One region of the Streptomyces vulcanius genome, then DNA from elsewhere that is predicted to be linked to it. Evidence: riboswitches for the same ligand, from Rfam matches in the RefSeq annotation. Region 1 holds a riboswitch; each other region holds the start of a gene.
The links. Region 1 has a riboswitch for cobalamin ahead of ACFPIH_RS44855 (ribonucleoside-diphosphate reductase subunit alpha). Riboswitches for the same ligand answer to the same signal wherever they lie in the genome.
Positions count from the first base shown of each region.

Region 2: another riboswitch for cobalamin. It lies ahead of ACFPIH_RS12060 (CbtB domain-containing protein); the one in region 1 lies ahead of ACFPIH_RS44855 (ribonucleoside-diphosphate reductase subunit alpha).
Region 3: another riboswitch for cobalamin. It lies ahead of ACFPIH_RS00965 (ABC transporter substrate-binding protein); the one in region 1 lies ahead of ACFPIH_RS44855 (ribonucleoside-diphosphate reductase subunit alpha).
Region 4: another riboswitch for cobalamin. It lies ahead of ACFPIH_RS20110 (cobalamin biosynthesis protein); the one in region 1 lies ahead of ACFPIH_RS44855 (ribonucleoside-diphosphate reductase subunit alpha).

Region 1 is NZ_JBHSFK010000044.1:41,193-46,301, forward strand. Features, by position in the region: gene ACFPIH_RS44835 (GntR family transcriptional regulator) at 1-243, shown strand, start outside; gene ACFPIH_RS44840 (DUF3311 domain-containing protein) at 354-605, shown strand; gene mctP (monocarboxylate uptake permease MctP) at 602-2,212, shown strand; gene ACFPIH_RS44850 (GNAT family N-acetyltransferase) at 2,286-2,792, shown strand; cobalamin riboswitch at 2,845-2,969, shown strand; gene ACFPIH_RS44855 (ribonucleoside-diphosphate reductase subunit alpha) at 3,094-5,109, shown strand, end outside.
Region 2 is NZ_JBHSFK010000006.1:298,849-303,957, forward strand. Features, by position in the region: gene ACFPIH_RS12040 (RidA family protein) at 1-369, shown strand, start outside; gene ACFPIH_RS12045 (DUF5999 family protein) at 389-577, opposite strand; gene ACFPIH_RS12050 (DUF6299 family protein) at 809-1,246, shown strand; gene ACFPIH_RS12055 (enoyl-CoA hydratase/isomerase family protein) at 1,368-2,462, shown strand; cobalamin riboswitch at 2,515-2,665, shown strand; gene ACFPIH_RS12060 (CbtB domain-containing protein) at 2,700-2,921, shown strand; gene ACFPIH_RS12065 (CbtA family protein) at 2,944-3,702, shown strand; partial or broken gene ACFPIH_RS12070 (hypothetical protein) at 3,798-3,938, opposite strand; gene ACFPIH_RS12075 (M24 family metallopeptidase) at 4,021-4,713, shown strand; partial or broken gene ACFPIH_RS12080 (MFS transporter) at 4,805-5,080, opposite strand.
Region 3 is NZ_JBHSFK010000001.1:198,570-203,678, forward strand. Features, by position in the region: gene scpA (methylmalonyl-CoA mutase) at 1-858, shown strand, start outside; gene meaB (methylmalonyl Co-A mutase-associated GTPase MeaB) at 855-1,838, shown strand; cobalamin riboswitch at 1,863-2,040, shown strand; gene ACFPIH_RS00965 (ABC transporter substrate-binding protein) at 2,123-3,142, shown strand; gene ACFPIH_RS00970 (FecCD family ABC transporter permease) at 3,139-4,149, shown strand; gene ACFPIH_RS00975 (ABC transporter ATP-binding protein) at 4,146-4,916, shown strand; gene ACFPIH_RS00980 (MFS transporter) at 4,838-5,109, opposite strand, start outside.
Region 4 is NZ_JBHSFK010000012.1:118,612-123,720, reverse strand. Features, by position in the region: gene cobN (cobaltochelatase subunit CobN) at 1-901, opposite strand, end outside; gene ACFPIH_RS20115 (cobyric acid synthase) at 898-2,433, opposite strand; gene ACFPIH_RS20110 (cobalamin biosynthesis protein) at 2,430-3,359, opposite strand; cobalamin riboswitch at 3,461-3,600, opposite strand; gene ACFPIH_RS20105 (hypothetical protein) at 4,013-4,234, opposite strand; gene ACFPIH_RS20100 (inorganic phosphate transporter) at 4,273-5,109, opposite strand, start outside.

The sequences.
Region 1 (5,109 bases):
TCCCTCTACACCGCCCTCGCCGAGGTGTACGACGTCCATCTCGCCGAGGCCGAGGAGACCATCGAGACCTCGCTGGCCACCCCGCGCGAGGCCGGCCTGCTCGGCACCGACGTCGGCCTGCCGATGCTGATGCTCTCCCGGCACTCGCTGGACAAGGAGGGCCAGCCGGTGGAGTGGGTGCGGTCGGTGTACCGGGGGGACCGCTACAAGTTCGTGGCCCGTCTGAAGCGGCCCACGGAGTAGAGACCTCGGGGGGATGTCCGGAGGCGGTCTTCCGCTGCGCTTATCCGTCGCTTACATTGCCTGCGCATTACACCAGTGATCAAGGCGATCAGTGACGGGACGGAGCAGCGATGTCCGACGAAGAAACCAGGGGCCCGGTGGTGACGCCTGTGCGCGTCGTCATCGCCCTCTGTCTGCTCGCGCCGTTCGTGGCGATGCTGTGGGTGGGCTCGTACGCGAAGGTGGATCCGGCGTTCATCGGGATCCCCTTCTTCTACTGGTACCAGATGCTGTGGGTGCTGGTCTCGACCGTGCTCACGATGCTCGCGTACAAGCTGTGGCAGCGTGACCAGCGGTCGCGTCACGGAGGTGCCGGCCGATGAACGACGGCGTCAACGGCGTGGCGCTCGCCGTCTTCATCTTCTTCTTCCTGGCCGTCACGGCCATGGGCTTCCTCGCGGCGCGCTGGCGCAAGGCCGAGAACGAGCACAGCCTCGACGAGTGGGGCCTGGGCGGCCGGTCGTTCGGCACCTGGGTCACCTGGTTCCTGCTCGGCGGCGACCTGTACACGGCGTACACCTTCGTCGCCGTCCCCGCGGCGATCTACGCGGCGGGCGCGGCGGGCTTCTTCGCGGTGCCGTACACCATCCTCGTCTACCCCCTGATCTTCACGCTCCTGCCCCGTCTGTGGTCGGTGTCGCACAAGCACGGGTACGTGACGACGTCCGACTTCGTGCGCGGGCGCTGGGGCTCGAAGGGCCTGTCGCTGGCGGTGGCGCTGACCGGCATCCTGGCGACGATGCCGTACATCGCGCTGCAACTGGTCGGCATCCAGGCCGTCCTGGACGTGATGGGCGTCGGCGGCGGCGAGGACACCAACTGGTTCGTCAAGGACCTCCCGCTGCTGATCGCCTTCGGCGTGCTGGCCGCGTACACCTACTCGTCCGGGCTGCGCGCCCCCGCACTGATCGCGTTCGTGAAGGACACGCTGATCTACATCGTCATCGCGGTGGCGATCATCTACATCCCGATCAAGCTGGGCGGGTTCGACGAGATCTTCGCCTCGGCGAGCGAGAAGTACACCGCGGCCAGGGCGGGCGGCCTGGTCCCGCCCGAGGCCGGCCAGTGGACGTACGCCACGCTGGCGCTCGGCTCCGCGCTGGCCCTCTTCATGTACCCGCACTCGATCACCGCGACCCTCTCCTCCAGGAGCCGTGAGGTGATCCGCCGCAACACCACGATCCTGCCGCTGTACTCCCTGATGCTCGGTCTGCTGGCCCTGCTGGGCTTCATGGCCGTCGCGGCCGGAGTGAAGGTCACCAACGGCCAGCTGGCGATCCCGCAGCTGTTCGAGAACATGTTCCCGGCCTGGTTCGCGGGGGTGGCGTTCGCGGCGATCGGCATCGGCGCGCTCGTCCCGGCGGCCATCATGTCGATCGCAGCCGCGAATCTCTTCACCCGCAACATCTACAAGGACTTCATCAAGCCGGACGCCACGCCCGAGCAGGAGACGAAGGTCTCCAAGCTGGTGTCCCTCCTGGTGAAGGTCGGCGCGCTGGTCTTCGTCCTGACGATGGACAAGACGGTCGCGATCAACTTCCAGCTCCTCGGCGGCATCTGGATCCTGCAGACCTTCCCGGCCCTGGTCGGCGGCCTGTTCACCCGCTGGTTCCACCGCTGGGCGCTGCTGGCCGGCTGGGCGGTCGGCATGGTCTACGGCACGGTCGCCGCGTACGGGGTCGCCTCCCCGACCCAGAAGCACTTCGGCGGCTCGTCCAAGGAGATCCCCGGAATCGGCGAGATCGGCTACATCGGCCTGACGGCGTTCGTCCTGAACGTGGTGGTCACGGTGGTCCTGACCTTCGTCCTGAGGGCCGCCAAGGCCCCCGAGGGCGTGGACGAGACCAGCCCGCAGGACTACACGGCGGACGCGGGCGACCCGGGAGTCCAGGTGGAACTGCCGCCGGCGACTGCCGACTCGGCCCACTGAGTAACCGGCATCGGCGGGCCGTCGGAGAAAATCCGGCGGCCCGCTGTCGTGCGTCTGGTGCACACTGCGCGCCATGGACATAGAGATCCGGGAAGCGGACCCCACCGAATACGAAGCCCTGGGCACCCTCACCGGCCGTGCCTATCTCGACGACAACCTCCTCGACTTCGGCGAGGACGACGACTACCTGCACGAACTGCGGAACGTGGCGAAGCGGGCGGCGGCGGCCGAGGTGCTGGTGGCGGTGGCGGACGACCGTCTCCTCGGCGGTGTCACCTTCGTGCCGGGGCCCGGCCCCATGGCCGACCTGGCGGGCCCCGGACAGACCGAGATCCGTATGCTCGCGGTCGGCCCCGCGGCGCGCGGCAGAGGCACCGGCGAGGCCCTCGTCCGCGCCTGCCTCGACCGTGCCCGGGCCACGGAAGGCTGCACGGGCGTCGTTCTGTCGACCCAGAGGGCCATGCACGCCGCCCACCGCATATACGAACGCCTCGGCTTCGTCCGCACACCCGAGCGGGACTGGAATCCCGTGCCACATCTGGACGACTTCACTCTGCTCACCTATCACCTGACGCTCTGACACCTCCGCGACACAACATCTGGTGGTGGCGTGACAGGTGAGCACAAGATGTATGCTCGTGCTCGCTGTCGCCGCAGGGGAATCCGGTGCGAATCCGGAACTGTCCCGCAACGGTGTACATGCGTGCTTTTGCACGCCTGGTTCAGTCCGAGGACCTGCCGACAGCGCGCCCGGCCGCCCCGGCCCGGGTGCCTTGACGTCCGGGCCTCGTGGAGTGGGCCGGTGGACGCGACGCCCCGTGCGCTCGTGTGCTGCCCCTGCCCTCCGCCAGGCCCCCAGCCGAGCGAGGGAGAGCCCCCACGTGACCATCGCGCCAGCCGATCCGGCTTCAGCCATCCAGCTGGACACCGACGGTCCCGGGACCGCGTTGCTGCGGACCCTGACCGAGCTGACCGCCGACCTCCCCGACGCGGACCCCGGCCGGGTCGCCGCCGCCGCACTGCGCGGCCGGTCCGCCCGGGGAGCCCTCGACGAGGTCAACGCCGAGCTGCGCGAGCTGGCCACGGAGGCGGCGGCCGGCCTGATCTCCGAGGACCCCGCCTACTCGAAGCTGGCCGCCCGGCTGCTGACGATCGGCGTCGCCGCGGAGGCCGCCTCCCAGGGCGTGACCTCGTTCACCGAGTCCGTCGCCGTCGGCCACCGCGAGGGCCTGATCGCCGACCGCACCGCCGCGTTCGTACGGCTGCACGCGGCCCGGCTGAACGCGCTGGTCGACACCGGCGCCGACGACCGCTTCGGCTACTTCGGCCTGCGCACCCTGCACAGCCGCTACCTCCTGCGGCACCCCCACACCCGCAAGGTCGTCGAGACGCCCCAGCACTTCCTGCTGCGCGTCGCGGCCGGCCTCGCCGAGGACGACAGCCCGCGCTCCGTCGACGAAGTCGCCGCGCTCTACGGGCTCATGAGCCGGCTCGACTACCTGCCGTCCTCCCCCACGCTCTTCAACTCCGGTACCCGGCACCCCCAGATGTCGTCCTGCTACCTTCTCGACTCCCCAATCGACGAGCTGGACTCCATCTACGACCGCTACCACCAGGTGGCCCGGCTCTCGAAGCACGCCGGCGGCATCGGTCTGTCGTACTCCCGGATCCGCAGCCGTGGTTCGCTGATCCGCGGCACCAACGGCCACTCCAACGGCATCGTGCCGTTCCTCAAGACGCTGGACGCCTCCGTCGCCGCCGTGAACCAGGGCGGGCGGCGCAAGGGCGCGGCGGCGGTCTACCTGGAGACCTGGCACTCCGACATCGAGGAGTTCCTGGAGCTGCGCGACAACACCGGTGAGGACGCCCGCCGTACGCACAACCTGAACCTCGCGCACTGGATCCCGGACGAGTTCATGCGCCGGGTGAACGAGGACGGCACCTGGTCGCTGTTCTCGCCCTCCGACGTGCCCGAGCTGGTCGACCTGTGGGGCGACGAGTTCGACGCCGCGTACCGGAGGGCGGAGGCGGCCGGGCTCGCGAAGAAGACCATCCCGGCCCGTGACCTGTACGGCCGGATGATGCGCACCCTCGCGCAGACCGGCAACGGCTGGATGACCTTCAAGGACGCGGCCAACCGCACCGCCAACCAGACCGCCGAGCCGGGCGCGGTGATCCACTCCTCCAACCTCTGCACGGAGATCCTGGAGGTGACGAACGACGGCGAGACGGCCGTCTGCAACCTGGGGTCCGTGAACCTCGGTGCCTTCGTGAGCGACGGGGACATCGACTGGGAGCGGCTGGACGACACCGTCCGCACCGCCGTCACCTTCCTGGACCGGGTCGTCGACATCAACTTCTACCCGACCGAGCAGGCGGGCCGCTCCAACGCCAGGTGGCGGCCGGTCGGTCTCGGCGCGATGGGCCTCCAGGACGTCTTCTTCAAGCTGCGGATGCCCTTCGACTCCCCGCAGGCCCGGGCGCTCTCCACCCGGATCGCCGAGCGCGTCATGCTCGCCGCGTACGAGGCCTCCGCCGACCTGGCCGAGCGCGACGGCCCGCTGCCGGCCTGGGAGCAGACCCGTACCGCGCGCGGAGTACTGCACCCCGACCACTACGGCGTCGAGTTCACCTGGCCGGAGCGCTGGGCGGCGCTGCGCGAGCGGATCGCGGCCACCGGACTGCGCAACTCCCTGCTGCTGGCCATCGCCCCCACCGCCACCATCGCCTCGATCGCCGGTGTCTACGAGTGCATCGAGCCGCAGGTGTCCAACCTGTTCAAGCGCGAGACGCTGTCCGGTGAGTTCCTCCAGGTCAACTCGTATCTGGTGGAGGAGCTCAAGAGGCTGGGCGTCTGGGACGCCCGTACCCGGGAGGCGCTGCGCGAGGCGAACGGC
Region 2 (5,109 bases), on a different contig from region 1:
TCCCCGCCCACCGGCTTCTCCCACGCCGTCGTGGCCACCGGCTCCCGCCTGGTGTTCCTCGCCGGCCAGACCGCGCTCGACGCCGACGGGAAGGTCGTGGGGGACTCGCTGCCCGAGCAGTTCGCGCGGGCGCTCACCAACCTGCTGGCCGCTTTGACCGCCGCGGGCGGCACGGCCGCGGATCTGGCGCGCGTCACGGTCTACGTCACGGACGTCGCCGCCTACCGCTCCTGTGCCGCCGAACTCGGCCGGGTGTGGCGGGAGTCGGCCGGACGGGACTATCCGGCGATGGCGGTCGTCGGGATCGTACGGCTGTGGGACGAGGAGGCCCTCGTCGAACTGGACGGGTTCGCCGTGCTGGACGGATGAGCGATTCTCTGACGATCCGTCAGGCGGCCACGGCCAGGCGGTCGGTGGGCACCCGGTGCGGGGCCACCACGCGGCCGTCGGGGCGGAGCTCGCCGGAGTCGTCGAAGACGATCGTGCCGTCGCACAGCAGGCTCCAGCCCTGCTCGGGGTGGGCGGCGACGATGTGCGGGATGTCGCCGGAGAAGCTGGGAGAGGACTGGGCACACATGGCGCACCTCCACGTCGGTGGCGGCCGGCCCTCCGGTCGGCCTCGCATGGGTAGACCATGCGCCCCGCCCGCGGCCGTCGCCAGGGGCAGCCGGAGAGCGTGACAGCACCGGGACAACTCCAGGACGGTTCGACGACGGCCGGTGCGGACTCGCCACCGAAGGAGTGACGGTCACGCCTGCGCACGGCCCCGCCCGGTACCAGTGGAAGCCCCCACCAACAGGAGGTCTCCATGCCGTTCCGTCCCGCCCTCGCCGCAGCCGCCGGCGCCGCCCTGTTCCTGCTGGCCCTGCCGGGCCAGGCCGCCACCGCCGCCCAGGCCGCGCCCGACGAGAGCGTCACCGTCGACCCGGCCGGCCGGATCGCCCCCGACGGCACCATCACCCTGTCCGGCACCTACCGCTGCACCGGCGCCACCGGACCCGTCTTCGTCAGCTCCTCCGTCCGGCAGGACCCCGGCACCACCCGCTACGGCATCGGTGGCACCCGGGCCGTGTGCGACGGCGCCCTGCACGCCTGGGCCAACACGGGCAAGCCCGCCCTGGCCACGTTCAAGGCGGGCGCCGCCCAGGTCGAGGCCACGCTGATGGAGCTGGAGCCCCACGGCGGCCTGCCCCTGCCCCGCTTCCACGCCGCGGGGGCACAGGACGTCACCCTCACCGAGAGCTGACCGGTCCCGCACGGCATACTCGACGGCGCCGGCCGGGCACGCGCCCGGCCGGCGCCCTCGTGGAAGGAACCGACGAGATCATGCGCCTCATAGCGGCCGGCGGCCCGACGGTGGTGTCCGGATGACCGGCACCAAGGACATCGAAGGCGAACCTGGACCCGTCCTGTTCCACACCGCCGGCCGAGCGGCCCACATCACCCTCAACCGTCCCAGGGCCCTCAACGCCCTCAACCACACCATGGTCCGTCATATCGACGAGGCCCTGACCGCCTGGGAGCACGACCCGGCCGTGGAGGTCGTGGTCGTCACCGGCGCCGGAGAGCGCGGCTTGTGCGCGGGCGGCGACATCCGCGCCGTCCACGACGACGCCCGCGACGGCGACGGCACCGCCTCGGCCGCCTTCTGGTACGACGAGTACCGCCTCAACGCCCGTATCGCCCGCTACCCCAAGCCGTACGCCGCCGTCATGGACGGCATCGTCATGGGCGGCGGCGTCGGCATCTCCGCGCACGGCGACGTCCGTGTCGTCACCGAGCGGTCCAGGGTCGCGATGCCCGAGACCGGCATCGGTTTCGTACCGGACGTCGGCGGCACCCGCCTGCTCGCTCTCGCGCCCGGCGAACTGGGCACCCACCTCGGACTGACGGGCACTCAGATCGGTGCCGCCGACGCCCTGTTGTGCGGACTGGCCGACCACTTCGTACCGTCCGCGTCGATCCCCGGCCTCCTCGCCGACCTCGCCGCCCTGCCCGTACGCGAAGCCCTCGCGCGTCACGCCCAGTCGCCGCCGCACGGAGAGCTGGCTCAGCGGCGGGACTGGATCGACGCCTGCTACGGCGCCGACACCGTCGAGGAGATCGTCGAACGGCTGCTCGCGCACGGCGACCCGGCGGCCAAGGACGCGGCGGAGACCCTGCTCGCCAAGTCGCCCACGTCCCTGAAGGTCACGCTGGCCGCGCTGCGCCGGGCCCGGCGGCTCGGCACGCTGGAGCAGGTGCTGGACCAGGAGTACCGGGTCTCCCTCGCCGCCCTGACCACGGCCGACCTGGTGGAGGGAGTGCGCGCCCAGGTCGTCGACAAGGACCGCGTCCCACGCTGGTCCCCGGCGACCCTCGCCGAGGTCACCCAAACCGCCGTCGAGCGTTTCTTCGCCCCCCTCGGCGCGCGCGAACTCGGCCTCGCCGGGCCCGGCACCGCGCCCGATCCGGCAGGGTGAGCGACCCCTCACCCGGCCTGCGAAAAAGATCACGCCAGATGGTGCGGTCTTGGCCATGTTCGTGACACGCGGTACCGTCGGTCCGATATCGACGACGACAGAACGGAAGCCGGTGGGAATCCGGCACGGTCGCGCCACTGTGTGCCACCCCTTTGGTGAGAGGGGGGCGAGTCAGACCCGTAGCCGTCGTCCAGTGCACCACCGAGATGGGACGCGAACTCCCAGAGGAGGCCTGTCATGGCCCAGCATGTCGCGCAGCCGACCGCCAACACCCCTGTCCTCCCCGCCAAACTGCCGATCGGCGCGATCGTCCCCTGGGCGGTCTTCTTCGGCATCCTGATGCTGGTCCTGCTCTACTTCGTCGGCGCCGAACAGGGTGCCACCTCCGTGGTCTCCGGCGAGGGCGTCCACGAGTGGGTGCACGACGCCCGCCACCTGCTCGGCTTCCCCTGCCACTGACCCGAGGGGAAACGGCACACCCATGAACTCCGCAACGGTGAGAAACCTTCTCGTGCGGGGCATGCTCGCCGGCCTCGGCGCCGGCCTGCTCGCCCTGATCGTCGCCTACTTCCTCGGTGAACCGAACGTCGACAAGGCGATCGGCTTCGAGGAGGCGCACGCACCCGCACACGAGCACGAGATGGAGATCGTCTCCCGCTCCCTGCAGTCCACCGCCGGCCTGGCCACCGGTGTCCTGCTCTACGGCGTCGCGTTCGGCGGCATCGCCGCCCTCGCCTTCTGCTTCGCGCTCGGCCGCGTCGGCCGCTTCACCCCGCGAGCCACCGCGCTGCTGCTGTCCGGCTCCGCCCTGCTCGCGGTCTACGTCGTGCCGTTCCTGAAGTACCCGGCCAACCCGCCCGCCGTCGGCAACGGCGACACCATCGGCAAGCGCACCACCCTGTACTTCCTGATGATGCTGCTCAGCGTGCTCCTCGCGGTGGGCGCCACCATCCTCGGCAAGCGCCTCGCGCCGAAACTGGGCACCTGGTACGCCACCGTCGCCGCGGTGGCCGCGTTCGCCCTCGTGATCGGCCTGGCCTACGCGTTCCTGCCCGTCATCAACGAGGTGCCCGCCGACTTCCCGGCCACCGTGCTGTGGCGCTTCCGGCTCTCCGCGCTGGCCATCCAGATCACCCTGTGGGGAGGCTTCGGGCTCGTCTTCGGCGAACTGGCCGAACGCCTGCTGAACCCCAGGCCCGCCACCGCGACAGCGGCCCGGACGGTCGCCGCACCCAGCTGACCGTGATGCCGTCGCGGCGACCGTCGCGACGGCGCCGTGAAAAGAACGCCCCGGGGCCGGCACCTTCGCCGCCCGGCCCCGGACCGTCCGTCGCGTCAGGACGCGGGCAGCTCGCCGCGGACCGTGCGGGCGGCGGTGACCAGGTTCTCCGGCGAGGCGCGGGTCTCGGGCCGGCCGCGGGTCTTCAGCCCGCAGTCGGGGTTGACCCACAGCCGCTCGGCGGGGATCGTCCTCAGGCGCGTGTGGAACGTGCCGAGGGCGGGAAACGGCGCCCTATTCGTTTGCCGGGGACGGCCGGGGAACCGTACGTTCGCCACCATGGCGGACGACGAACCCACACGCGCGGCACGACTGCTGGACGCCCAGGCCAAGGCCGAACGACTCTTCGCGGAGATCGAGAAGCGAGGTCTGGTGGCGCCGGGGGAGGGGGAGCGGGCGGTCAGCGACCGGGTCCGCGACCTGGCGAACGAACTCTTCGGCACCACCCGGCACTGGCACAAGCGGATCGTGCGCTCTGGCCCGAACACGCTCAAGCCGTACAAGGAGAACCCGCCGGACCGGCTGATCGGCGCCGACGACATCGTGTTCGCCGACTTCGGACCGATCTTCGAGGAGTACGAGGCCGACTTCGGCCGGACCTTCGTCCTCGGCGACGACCCGGTCAAGCACCGGCTGCGCGACGACCTGGCGACCGTCTTCGCCGCCGGAAAGCGGTTCTTCGCCGACAGCCCCGACATCACCGGCAGGCAGCTCTACGCGGAGGCCGAGCGACTGGCCGCCGAGGCCGGCTGGGAACTGGGCGGCTGGCACGCCGGGCACCTGGTCGGCGAGTTCCCGCACGAACGGATCGACGGCGCGGACGTGGAGTCGTACGTCGCCCCCGGCAACGACACCCGCATGCGCCGCACCGACAAGGCGGGCCGCCGCTGCCACTGGATCCTGGAGATCCACCTCGTCGACCGGGAACGCGGTTTCGGCGGCTTCTACGAGGAACTGCTCACCCTCGGCTGACTCACGAAGGCCGCCCCGCGCCCCAACAGGTTGGCTGTCGTGGTGGCCGCCGGGACGACGGCGGTCACCACGACGGCCGGGGCTGTTCGCCTCAGGCGGGGACGCTCACGCGTTGCCGCTCCGCCTCGGCGAGGCGTGCCGAGCGCGTTCGGGTGCCGAAGACGGCCAGGACCAGCGCGCCGACCATCCAGGTGCCGGCGATGAAGTAGAAGACGCTCTGATAACCGTGGCCGTTGTAGAGCGCCGCGACGATCAGCGGACCGGCGGCGTTCGACAGCCGGCCGAGGCCGTAGGAGACGCTGGTGCCCAGCGAGCGGCTCCGCGTGTCGAAGAGCTCGGGGGAGTAGGCGTAGGCGAGAGCCGTGTAGTGCTCTGACCGCATAGGTTCACCGGGTT
Region 3 (5,109 bases), on a different contig from region 1:
GGTATCCCCAAGCTGCGGGTGGAGGAGGCGGCGGCGCGTACCCAGGCCCGGATCGACTCCGGACGTCAGCCGGTGATCGGCGTCAACAAGTACCGCGTCGAGACCGACGAGCAGATCGACGTCCTCAAGGTCGACAACTCCTCCGTGCGCACCCAGCAGATCGAGAAGCTGCGGCGGCTGCGCGCGGAGCGGGACGACGTCGAGTGCCGGGCCGCCCTCGACGCGCTCACCCGGGCCGCCGGCGGCGAGGGCAACCTGCTGGAGCTGGCGGTGAACGCGGCCCGCGCGAAGGCGACCGTAGGCGAGATCTCCGACGCCCTGGAGAAGGTGTACGGGCGGCACGCGAGCCAGATCCGTACGATCTCCGGCGTGTACCGCAACGAAGCAGGCGAGTCGCCGAACGTGGAGCGCACCCGCTCCCTGGTGTCCGCGTTCGCGGAGGCCGAGGGCCGCCGGCCGCGCATCCTGGTCGCCAAGATGGGCCAGGACGGCCACGACCGCGGCCAGAAGGTCATCGCCACCGCGTTCGCCGACCTCGGCTTCGACGTCGACGTCGGCCCGCTGTTCCAGACCCCGGCCGAGGTCGCGCGCCAGGCCGTCGAGGCGGACGTGCACATCGTCGGGGTGTCCTCGCTGGCCGCCGGCCACCTCACCCTCGTACCGGCACTGCGCGAGCAGCTCGCCGAGGAGGGCCGCGAGGACATCATGATCGTGGTCGGCGGGGTGATCCCGCCGCAGGACGTGTCCACCCTCCTGGAGATGGGCGCGGCGGCCGTCTTCCCGCCCGGCACGGTGATCCCGGACGCGGCGTACGACCTCGTGGCGCGGCTGGCGGCCGACCTCGGGCACGAGCTGTGATCGATGTCGACGCGTATGTGAAGGGCGTGCTCGACGGGAAGCGGGCGCTGATCGCGCGCGCCATCACGCTCGTCGAGTCGACGCGGTCACAACACCGCGTGCAGGCGCAGGAGTTGCTGACCGAGCTGCTGCCGCACAGCGGGCGGGCGCGGCGGATCGGGATCAGCGGGGTGCCCGGCGTGGGCAAGTCGACGTTCATCGACGCGTTCGGGACGATGCTGACCTCTCTGGGGCACCGGGTGGCGGTGCTCGCCGTCGACCCGTCGTCGAGCCGGACGGGCGGCTCGATCCTCGGCGACAAGACCCGGATGGAGCGGCTGGCCGTCGACCCGGCGGCCTTCGTACGGCCCTCCCCCACCGCCGGGACGCTCGGCGGCGTCGCGAAGGCGACCCGGGAGTCGATCGTGGTGATGGAGGCGGCCGGATACGACGTCGTCCTCGTCGAGACGGTCGGCGTCGGGCAGTCCGAGACCGCCGTCGCCAACATGGTCGACTCCTTCCTGCTGCTCACCCTGGCCCGCACCGGCGACCAGTTGCAGGGCATCAAGAAGGGCGTCCTGGAACTGGCCGACGTGATCGCCGTCAACAAGGCGGACGGCCCGCACGAGCGCGACGCGCGCGCGGCGGCCCGGGAACTGGCGGGCGCGCTGCGGCTGATGCACGGCGCCGACGCGGTCTGGTCACCGCCGGTGCTGAGTTGCAGCGCCCGGGAGTCCACCGGCCTGGACACGGTCTGGGAGCGTCTGGAACAGCACCGCACGCTCCTGGACTCGACCGGGCGGCTGGCCGCCAAGCGCCGTGAGCAGCAGGTCGACTGGACCTGGAACATGGTCCGCGACGAGCTCCTGGGCCGGCTGCACGCCGACCCGGCGGTACGGTCCCTCGCGCCCGCTCTCGAACAGCGGGTCAGGGAAGGCGAGTTGACGGCGACGCTGGCCGCCGAGCGGATTCTCGGGGCGTTCGGCACGCAGGCTCCCTGATCAGCCCTGTGGTAGCTTGCCGGGGCCAGTCGTACTCCTGTGCGTACCTGTGAAGGGACGTGCACGGGTCAGGGAATCCGGTGCGAATCCGGAACTGACGCGCAGCGGTGAGGGTGACGGGCGGGGCAACGGCCACTGGAGCGCGAGCGCGCTGCGGGAAGGCGCCTCGTCCGGTGGACCCCGAGTCCGAAGACCTGCTGGCGGCCTCCGGCGGCGGCAAGCGGCCGGGGGAGCTCCGTACGACCGGGCTTCGCGCCAGAGCCCTCGACGCCGAAGGAAGTCCCGTGCCGCTCGCACGCCCCTCTGTGCTGTTCCTTGCCTGCGCCCTCCTGTTGACCGCCTGTGGCGGGTCCGGCGGCGGCGACTCCGCAAGCGGCGACCGGGCGGCCGTCACCCTCGACAACTGCGGGCAGAAGGTCACCGTCGAGAACCCGCCGAAGCGGGCCGTCTCCCTCAACCAGGGCACGACCGAGATCATGCTGTCGCTGGGGCTGGCCGACCGTATGGCGGGCACCGCCACCTGGACCGATCCGGTGGCGAAGGGCCTGGAGAAGGCCGAGGCGAAGGTGCCACGGCTGGCGGACAACGCGCCCTCCTTCGAGAAGGTCCTGGACGCCGAGCCCGACTTCGTCGCCGCCTCCTTCGCCTCCACCTTCGGCAAGGGCGGCGTGGCCACGCGCGCGCAGTTCGGGAAGCTCGGCGTGCCCACCTACCTCTCCCCCGCCGACTGTGCCGGCAAGGACAACAGCGGCGGCGGCGACGGCGTCCGCACCGGGCCGCTGACCCTGGACGCGGTCTACGGCGAGATACGCGACCTGGCGAGGATCTTCGGCGTGGAGGAGCGCGGCGAGCGGCTCGTCGCCGGGCTCCGGGGCCGGGTGGAGAAGGCGACCTCCGGGCTGGACGCCAAGGGTGTGACCCTCATGTACTGGTTCGCCAACTCCCGGTCCCCGTACCTGGCGGGCTGCTGCGGCGCCCCCGGCATCGTCACCGGCGAACTCGGCGCGAGGAACGTCTTCGACGACACACACGAGGAGTGGCCCCAGGTCGGCTGGGAGACCGTCGCCGACCGCGACCCGGACGTCCTCGTCATCGGCGACCTGATCCGCGAGCAGGAGACCGCCGAGACCGCCGCCAGGAAGATCGAGTTCCTGGAGGGCGACCCGGTCACGAAGAACATGACGGCGGTGCGGAAGAAGCGGTACGTGCGGCTGTCCGGGCAGGCGATGAACCCGACGATCCGGACCGTCGAGGGCATCGAGAAGGTGGCGGCGGCGCTGCGCACCTACGGCCTCGCGGGATGACCGACGCCCTGGCGTGGGCGGCCGGTCTCGTGCTGCTGTGCGTGTCCGTCGCCGTGGCGATCACCATCGGGCCCGCGGACATCGCCGTCGGGGACGTCTGGGCCACCGTGGCCGCCCATCTCGGCTGGGGGCACTCGGGGTTGTCGCCGATCAGGGACGGCATCGTGTGGAACCTGCGGCTGCCGCGCACCCTGCTCGCCGCGGTGTGCGGGGCCGGGCTCGCGGTGTGCGGGGCGGTGATGCAGTCGCTGCTGCGCAACCCGCTCGCCGATCCCTTCGTCCTCGGTGTCTCCTCCGGCGCCTCGACCGGCGCGGTCCTGGTCGTCGTACTCGGCGCGGGCGGCGGGCTGCTGTCGGTGTCCGGGGGCGCGTTCCTGGGCGCGGCGGTCTCCTTCGCGCTGGTGCTGCTGCTCAGCCACACGCTGGGCGGCACCACCGACCGGGTGGTGCTCGCCGGGGTCGCGGCGATGCAGCTGTTCTCCGCGCTGACCTCGTTCGTGGTGCTGACGGCGGCCGACGCGGAGACCACCCGCGGTGTGCTGTTCTGGCTGCTCGGCTCGCTCAGCGGGGCCGGCTGGACGGACGTGCACGTGGGCCTGGCGGCGCTGGCGGTGTGTCTGCTGGTGTGCGCGGGGTACGCCCGCACGCTGGACGCGTTCGCGTTCGGGCAGGACGCGGCCGCCTCGCTGGGGGTGCACGTGGCCCGCACCCGTCTGGTGCTGCTGTGCGCGACCGCCCTGCTGACGGCGGTCCTGGTCAGCTCTGCGGGCGCGATCGGCTTCGTCGGCCTGGTGCTGCCGCACGCCACGCGCGTGCTGACCGGCCCCGGCCACACCCGGCTGCTGCCGGCCACCGCGCTCGCCGGGGCGGTGTTCCTGGTCTGGGTCGACACCCTGGCCCGTACCGTCCTGGACCCGCAGGAGGTGCCGGTGGGTGTGGTGACCTCCCTGATCGGTGTCCCGGCGTTCGTCGTGGTCCTGTACCGCGGAAGGGGTGCCACCCCATGACCCTGCGCGCCGACCGCGTCAGCCGCGGCGCCGACGGCACCCTGATCCTCGACGGCGTCAGCCTCACCCCCCGCCCCGGCGAGGTCACCGGGCTGCTCGGCCCGAACGGCTCCGGCAAGTCCACGCTGCTGCGGCTGCTCGCGGGGGTCCTCGCGCCGGCCTCCGGAGTCGTCACCCTGGACGGCCGTCCCCTCGACGGGCTGAGCCGGCGTACGGTCGCCCGTCGCGTCGCCGTCGTCGAACAGCAGGCCGACACCCAGGTCGCGCTGACCGTCCTGGACGTCGTACGCCTCGGCCGTGTCCCGCACCGCCGGGCCTTCGCCCCCGCCTCGCCCGCCGACGAGGAGGCGGTGCGCACCGCGCTGGCCCGTACCGGGCTCGCCGACCGGGCCGACCGCGCCTGGCACACCCTCTCCGGCGGCGAACGCCAGCGGGCCCAGATCGCCCGCGCGCTCGCCCAGGAGCCACGGGAACTGCTCCTGGACGAACCCACCAACCACCTCGACATCAGCCACCAGCTCGCCCTGCTGGCCCTCATCACCGAACTCCGCCTCACCAGCGTCGTCGCGCTGCACGACCTGAACCTCGCGGCGATGTACTGCGACCGGCTGGTGGTCCTGGGACAGGGCAGGGTGGTGGCGTCCGGCACCCCCGACGACGTTCTGACCGAGACCCTGATCGCCGATGTCTACGGTGTCCGGGCCGCCGTCACCCGCGCCGACGACCGCCCCCACATCCGCTTCCTGGGGCCCGTGGCGGACTCCTGAGGGCGGGCCCACCGTACGGCGGCCGGGGCCGCGAGGCCGGTCAGGGCGAACAGCGCCCCCACGACGTACCAGCCGGGGCGGCCCCAGGTGATGCAGAGCGCGACGAGCAGCCCCGGCCCGAGCGCCTCGGCCAGGCCCGCGCCCAGGCCGAAGACGCCCAGGTACTGGCCGGTGGCGTGGGTCGGGGCGAGCG
Region 4 (5,109 bases), on a different contig from region 1:
GGACGTCGTCCGGACCCTGCTCCTTGAAGGAGAACGGCACGGTGATGAGGCGTCCGTCGAACTCGGGGATCGCGACCTGCATCGCCGCGTCCATGGGGGACAGGGCGGCGTCGGACGCTTCCCAGGCCGCGTGCGAGGAGGTCAGACAAAGTCCTTGCAGCACGGGCACGTCGAGGTCGGCGAGCGCCCCGATGTCCCACGCCTCCTCGTCCCCGCCGGCCGAGGCCTGCGAGGCGTGCGTGCCGCCGGCGGCGAGCACGGTGGCGACGAGGGTGTCGGCCCGGCCGAGGATCTCGTACAGGCCCGCGTCCGCCCCGCGCAGCGAACCGCAGTACACGGCAAGGGCGTTGGCGCCCCGCGCCTCGACCGCCTCGCACAGGGTGTCCACGAAGGCGGTGTTGCCGCTCAGTTGGTGGGCCCGGTAGAAGAGGACACCGACGGTCGGCCGGCCCTCCACGAAGGCACGCTCGCCGTGGACGCCGTACTCGGGCATCTTCTGCGGCTCGACGAACCCCTCACCGGTCAGCAGCACGGTGTCGGAGAGGAACCGGGCGAGCTCCGTGAGGTTCGCGGGCCCGCCCTCGACGAGGTAGCGCAACGCCTCCGCGACGACACCGGCGGGCACCGACGACTCCGCCATCAGCTCGGCGTCCGGCACCGCCTCGCCGCCAAGCAGCACGGTCGGGATCCCGGCCGCCTTCAGCGCGGCCAGCCCGTCCTCCCAGGCCCGCTTCCCGCCGAGCAGCCGTACGACGGCGAGGTCCGCGCCCTCGACGAGCCCTGGAAGCTCCCGCTCGACATCCACCCGGGTCGGGTTGCCGATCCGGTAGTCGGCGCCGGAGGCGGCCCGGGCCGCCAGCAGATCGGTGTCGGCGGTCGACAACAACAACACTGTGCTCATGCGGGCGCTCCCGGTGGAATGAAAGGCAGTCCTTGCGGCGCGCCCGACTCGATGAGCCGCCAGAGCGCGTCGGTGTCCGCGTGCTGTTCGATCAGGTCGCCGAGCCGGTCGAGCTGCTCCTCGCGCAGCGCGGCGAAGGAGGTGTCGGCGGCCGGCACGAACCGGCGGCCCGCGGCGGTCGCCACCTCGCGCAGGAACGCCCGCCGGAACCCGTCCGACTCCAGCGAGCCGTGCCAGTGGGTTCCCCAGGTCTGCCCGACCCGGCAGCCGTCCAGGCTGTGTCCTTCGTCATCGGAGATGAACGCTTCCCCGCCTACGACATCGGCGACCCCGTGATGGATCTCGTACCCCTCGACCGGCTCGCCGAGGGCTTCGCCCACCGGCCGGGTGAGGGTCTTCTCCCGGGCGAACCTCACCCGCACGGGAAGGACTCCCAGCCCCTCCACGTGTCCGCGCCGGCTCTCGACCTCGTCCTCGATGTGCTCGCCGAGGATCTGGAAGCCGCCGCAGATGCCCAGCACGGGCAGCCCTTCGGCGGCCCTGCGCCGCAGGGCGTCCGCCAGCCCCCGCTCGCGCAGCCACTCCAGCGCCCGTACGGTCCCCCGCGTCCCGGGGATGACGACGAGGTCGGCGTCGGCCAGTTCCTCGGGCCGGTCCACGAACCGCACGACGACACCCGGCTCGGCGGCCAGCGCGTCCACGTCCGTGAAGTTGGACATCAGCGGGATCGCGCAGACGGCCACCCGCAGCACGTCCTCCCCGACGGGCGGGGAGACGTTCGACTCGCGCACGGTCCCGCGCAGCGAGACCCGCAGTCCGTCCTCCTCGTCGATCCCGAGACCGTGCCGGAACGGCAGCACGCCGTAGGTGCGCCGCCCGGTGAGCCCGTGCAGCATGTCCAACCCCGGCTCGAGCAGCGAGACATCACCCCGGAACTTGTTGACGAGGAACCCGGCGATCAGCGCCTGGTCCTCGGGCGAGAGCAGGGCGACGGTCCCGAAGAAGGACGCGAAGACGCCCCCGCGGTCGATGTCGCCGACGACGAGGACCGGCAGCCCGGCATTCCGGGCGATCCCCATGTTCACGATGTCGGTCCGCCGGAGGTTGATCTCGGCGGGCGAACCCGCGCCCTCGCAGATCACCGCGTCGTACGTGCCCCGCAGTTCGGCGAGACAGTCGAGAACCGTTCCGAGGAGTTTCTGCTGACGCCCCCCGTGATAGCCACGGGCGCTCATCTCCCCGACGGGCTTCCCGAGCAGCACGACCTGGCTGCTGCGCTCACCGCCCGGCTTGAGCAGCACGGGATTCATCAGCGCGGTGGGCTCCACCCGGCAGGCCTGCGCCTGCATGGCCTGCGCCCGCCCGATCTCGGCGCCTTCCTTCGTCACGAACGAATTGAGCGACATGTTCTGCGCCTTGAAGGGCGCGACCTTCACCCCCTGCCGCACCAGCCACCGGCAGATCCCGGCGGTGACGACGCTCTTCCCGGCGTCGGAGGTGGTCCCGGCGACCAGCAGGCCTCCGCCCGTCATGACGCAGCCCCCTTGACCGCCGCGGCGACGCCGAGGGCGAGCAGACCGACCCGGCGGGACAGCCGTACGGCCCGCTCGATGTCGTCGGCCTGCACGGCACGCCCCTCCTGGTTCAGTACCGGACGGTGCTCGACCCGGCCGCCGTACGACAGCGTCCCGCCCAGCCGCACCCCGAGCGCCCCCGCGAAGGACGCCTCGACGGGACCGGCGTTGGGGCTCGGGTGCCGGCCGGCGTCCTCCCGCCAGGCCCGCGCGGCCCCGCGCGGATCGTCACCCGCGAGGGCGGCGAGTACGGCGGTGAGCCGCGCCCCCGGCCAGCCGGCGAGGTCGTCGAGGCGCGCGGACGCCCACCCGAAGCGCCGGTGACGCGCGGACCGGTGCCCGACCATGGCGTCCAGCGTGTTGACCGCCCGGAACCCGAGGAGCCCCGGCACCCCGCCGACGGCCCCCCACACCACCGCCCCCACGACGGCGTCGGAGGTGTTCTCGGCGACGGACTCGACGACCGCTCGGGCGACGCCGTCGGCGTCCAGGGCCTGCGGATCCCGCCCGCACAGATGCGGCAGCCGCGCCCTGGCGGCCTCGACGTCCCCCGCCTCCAGCGCCCGCCCGATCACCCGGGCCTCGCGCGCGAGCGAGGTCCCGCCGACGACGGCCCAGGTGGCGGCGGCGGTCAGCGCGACGGAAGCGGCGGGGGAGGACCGTACGGCCCGCTCGGCGACGGCGCCCAGGGCCACCGCCCCGCCCACGCACACGGCGGTGTGCAGCGCGCCCCAGCCGCGGTGGTCCCGCCACAGCGCCCGCTCCACGGCGCCGGCCGCCCGTCCGAACGCGGCGACCGGATGGCCGCGGCGCGGATCGCCGAGCAGCAGATCACCGAGGAGGCCGGCGGCGGCGCCGTACGCGAAGACGCGATCGGCACGCATCGGCTCAGCCGGCCGTGGGGTCGGGCAGTGACCTGGTGCGGTACCTCAACGGCCCAGCGAGCATGGCGATATGTCCTCACTCAGGGTGTCCACGCCCTGGTTCGACTAGACCGGCGGTGAGAGTTCCTGGCTCCCGGGGATTGCTACCCCGGTCACAGTGGCGGGACCGCGCCGGATTCACACCGGCTTCCTCTCCTGCCGCCGTACATGGCTCCGGCAGTCCACCACGGGCCCGGAAGACCCGTCAACTTGCCGTTGACCTGCACGGGGAGAGTGTGCAGAACCCCACATCGCCGGTACGCCGGGCTCGTCCCGGCCACCGACTCGGGGCGAATCCCCTTGGGCAGGTGGTGCTGCTGGAGGTGTTCGGCGACGGCTCCGCGGGCGTCCAGCGTGTGTCGCGGGGCGGCGGCGGGCTCGCGGGGGCGGCGGAGACACTCCACGCCCGGGTCCGGCACCGTCGAGTCCGGCATCGCCCCTCGGCGCGGAGGCGGGCGTCGTCGTGGCCACGGCGCGGCTGCGGGGTGGAGCGCGAGGTGCCGGGCGGACGGGGAGGTGGCCGTGAGTCAGTGTTGACGACGGCATCGTGCTCTGGGACCTGACGTCGGCTCCCCCCCCTGCTGAGACAGGGGAGGGCCGCCCACGGGAGACGGTCAGACCACGATGAGTGAGATGCCGTACGCCACCGCCGCAGCGCAGGCGGCGAAGCAGGCGTAGGCGCCGGTCAGGGCGAGCGCGGCGGAGTCGCCCTGTTCCGCGGCGCGTTCGCGGCGGGACAGGCCCATGACGCCGAGGGTGAACAGGGCCACCAGGCCCACCGTGACCACGAGGCTGACGCCGAAGACGGAGCCCAGGGCCGCCCAGTCGATCTTCATGCTGGTTCTCTTCCTTCGTGTCCTTGGTACCGGGGGGCTCAGACGGCCGGGGCGGTGGGCTCGGTGGTCGCGGCGGTGGCGGCCGGGGCCGGGGCCGGAATGGTCGCCTTCAGGTCGTCGGTGACGAGAGCGATGGCCGGTTCCTCGGTCGCGTTGACGTTCGTCGCGTCGACGACCTCGCGCCGCGAGACCTTCCAGATCGCCGCGCTGGAGGCAACGAGGAAGAAGGCCACGACCGCCGTGCCCCAGTCGCCCAGGTCCGTCACGGACTCGGCGAGCGCGCCCACCAGGGCCGCCGCCGGGAGCGTCAGGCCCCAGGCCACGAACATCCGGGTCGCCGTCGACCAGCGGACCACACCGCCCTTGCGGCCGAGGCCCGCGCCCATCACCGCGCCGGAGACCGAGTGCGTGGTGGAGAGGGAGAAACCGAGGTGGGAGGAGGCGAGGATGACCGTCGCCGCGCTGGTCTGGGCGGCGAAGCCCTGCTGCGGCCGGAGATCGGTCAGGCCCTTGCCCATGGTGCGGATGATGCGCCAGCCGCCGAGGTAGGTGCCGAGCGCGATGGCCAGGCCCGCGGAGAGGATGACCCAGACCGGCGGGTCGGAGTCGGGGGCCACGGCGCCGCCGGCGACCAGGGCGAGGGTGATGATGCCCATCGTCTTCTGCGCGTCGTTCGTGCCGTGCGCGAGGGAGACCAGCCCGGCCGAGGCGATCTGCCCGGCCCGGTAACCCTTTTCGGCGGCCTTTCCGTCGGCCTTCCGGCCGAGGGTGTAGGAGAGCCGGGTCGCGAGCATCGCCGCGGCTCCGGCGACGATCGGCGCGGCGATCGCCGGGATCAGGACCTTGGTGACCAGCACGTCGCCGTGCACCGCACC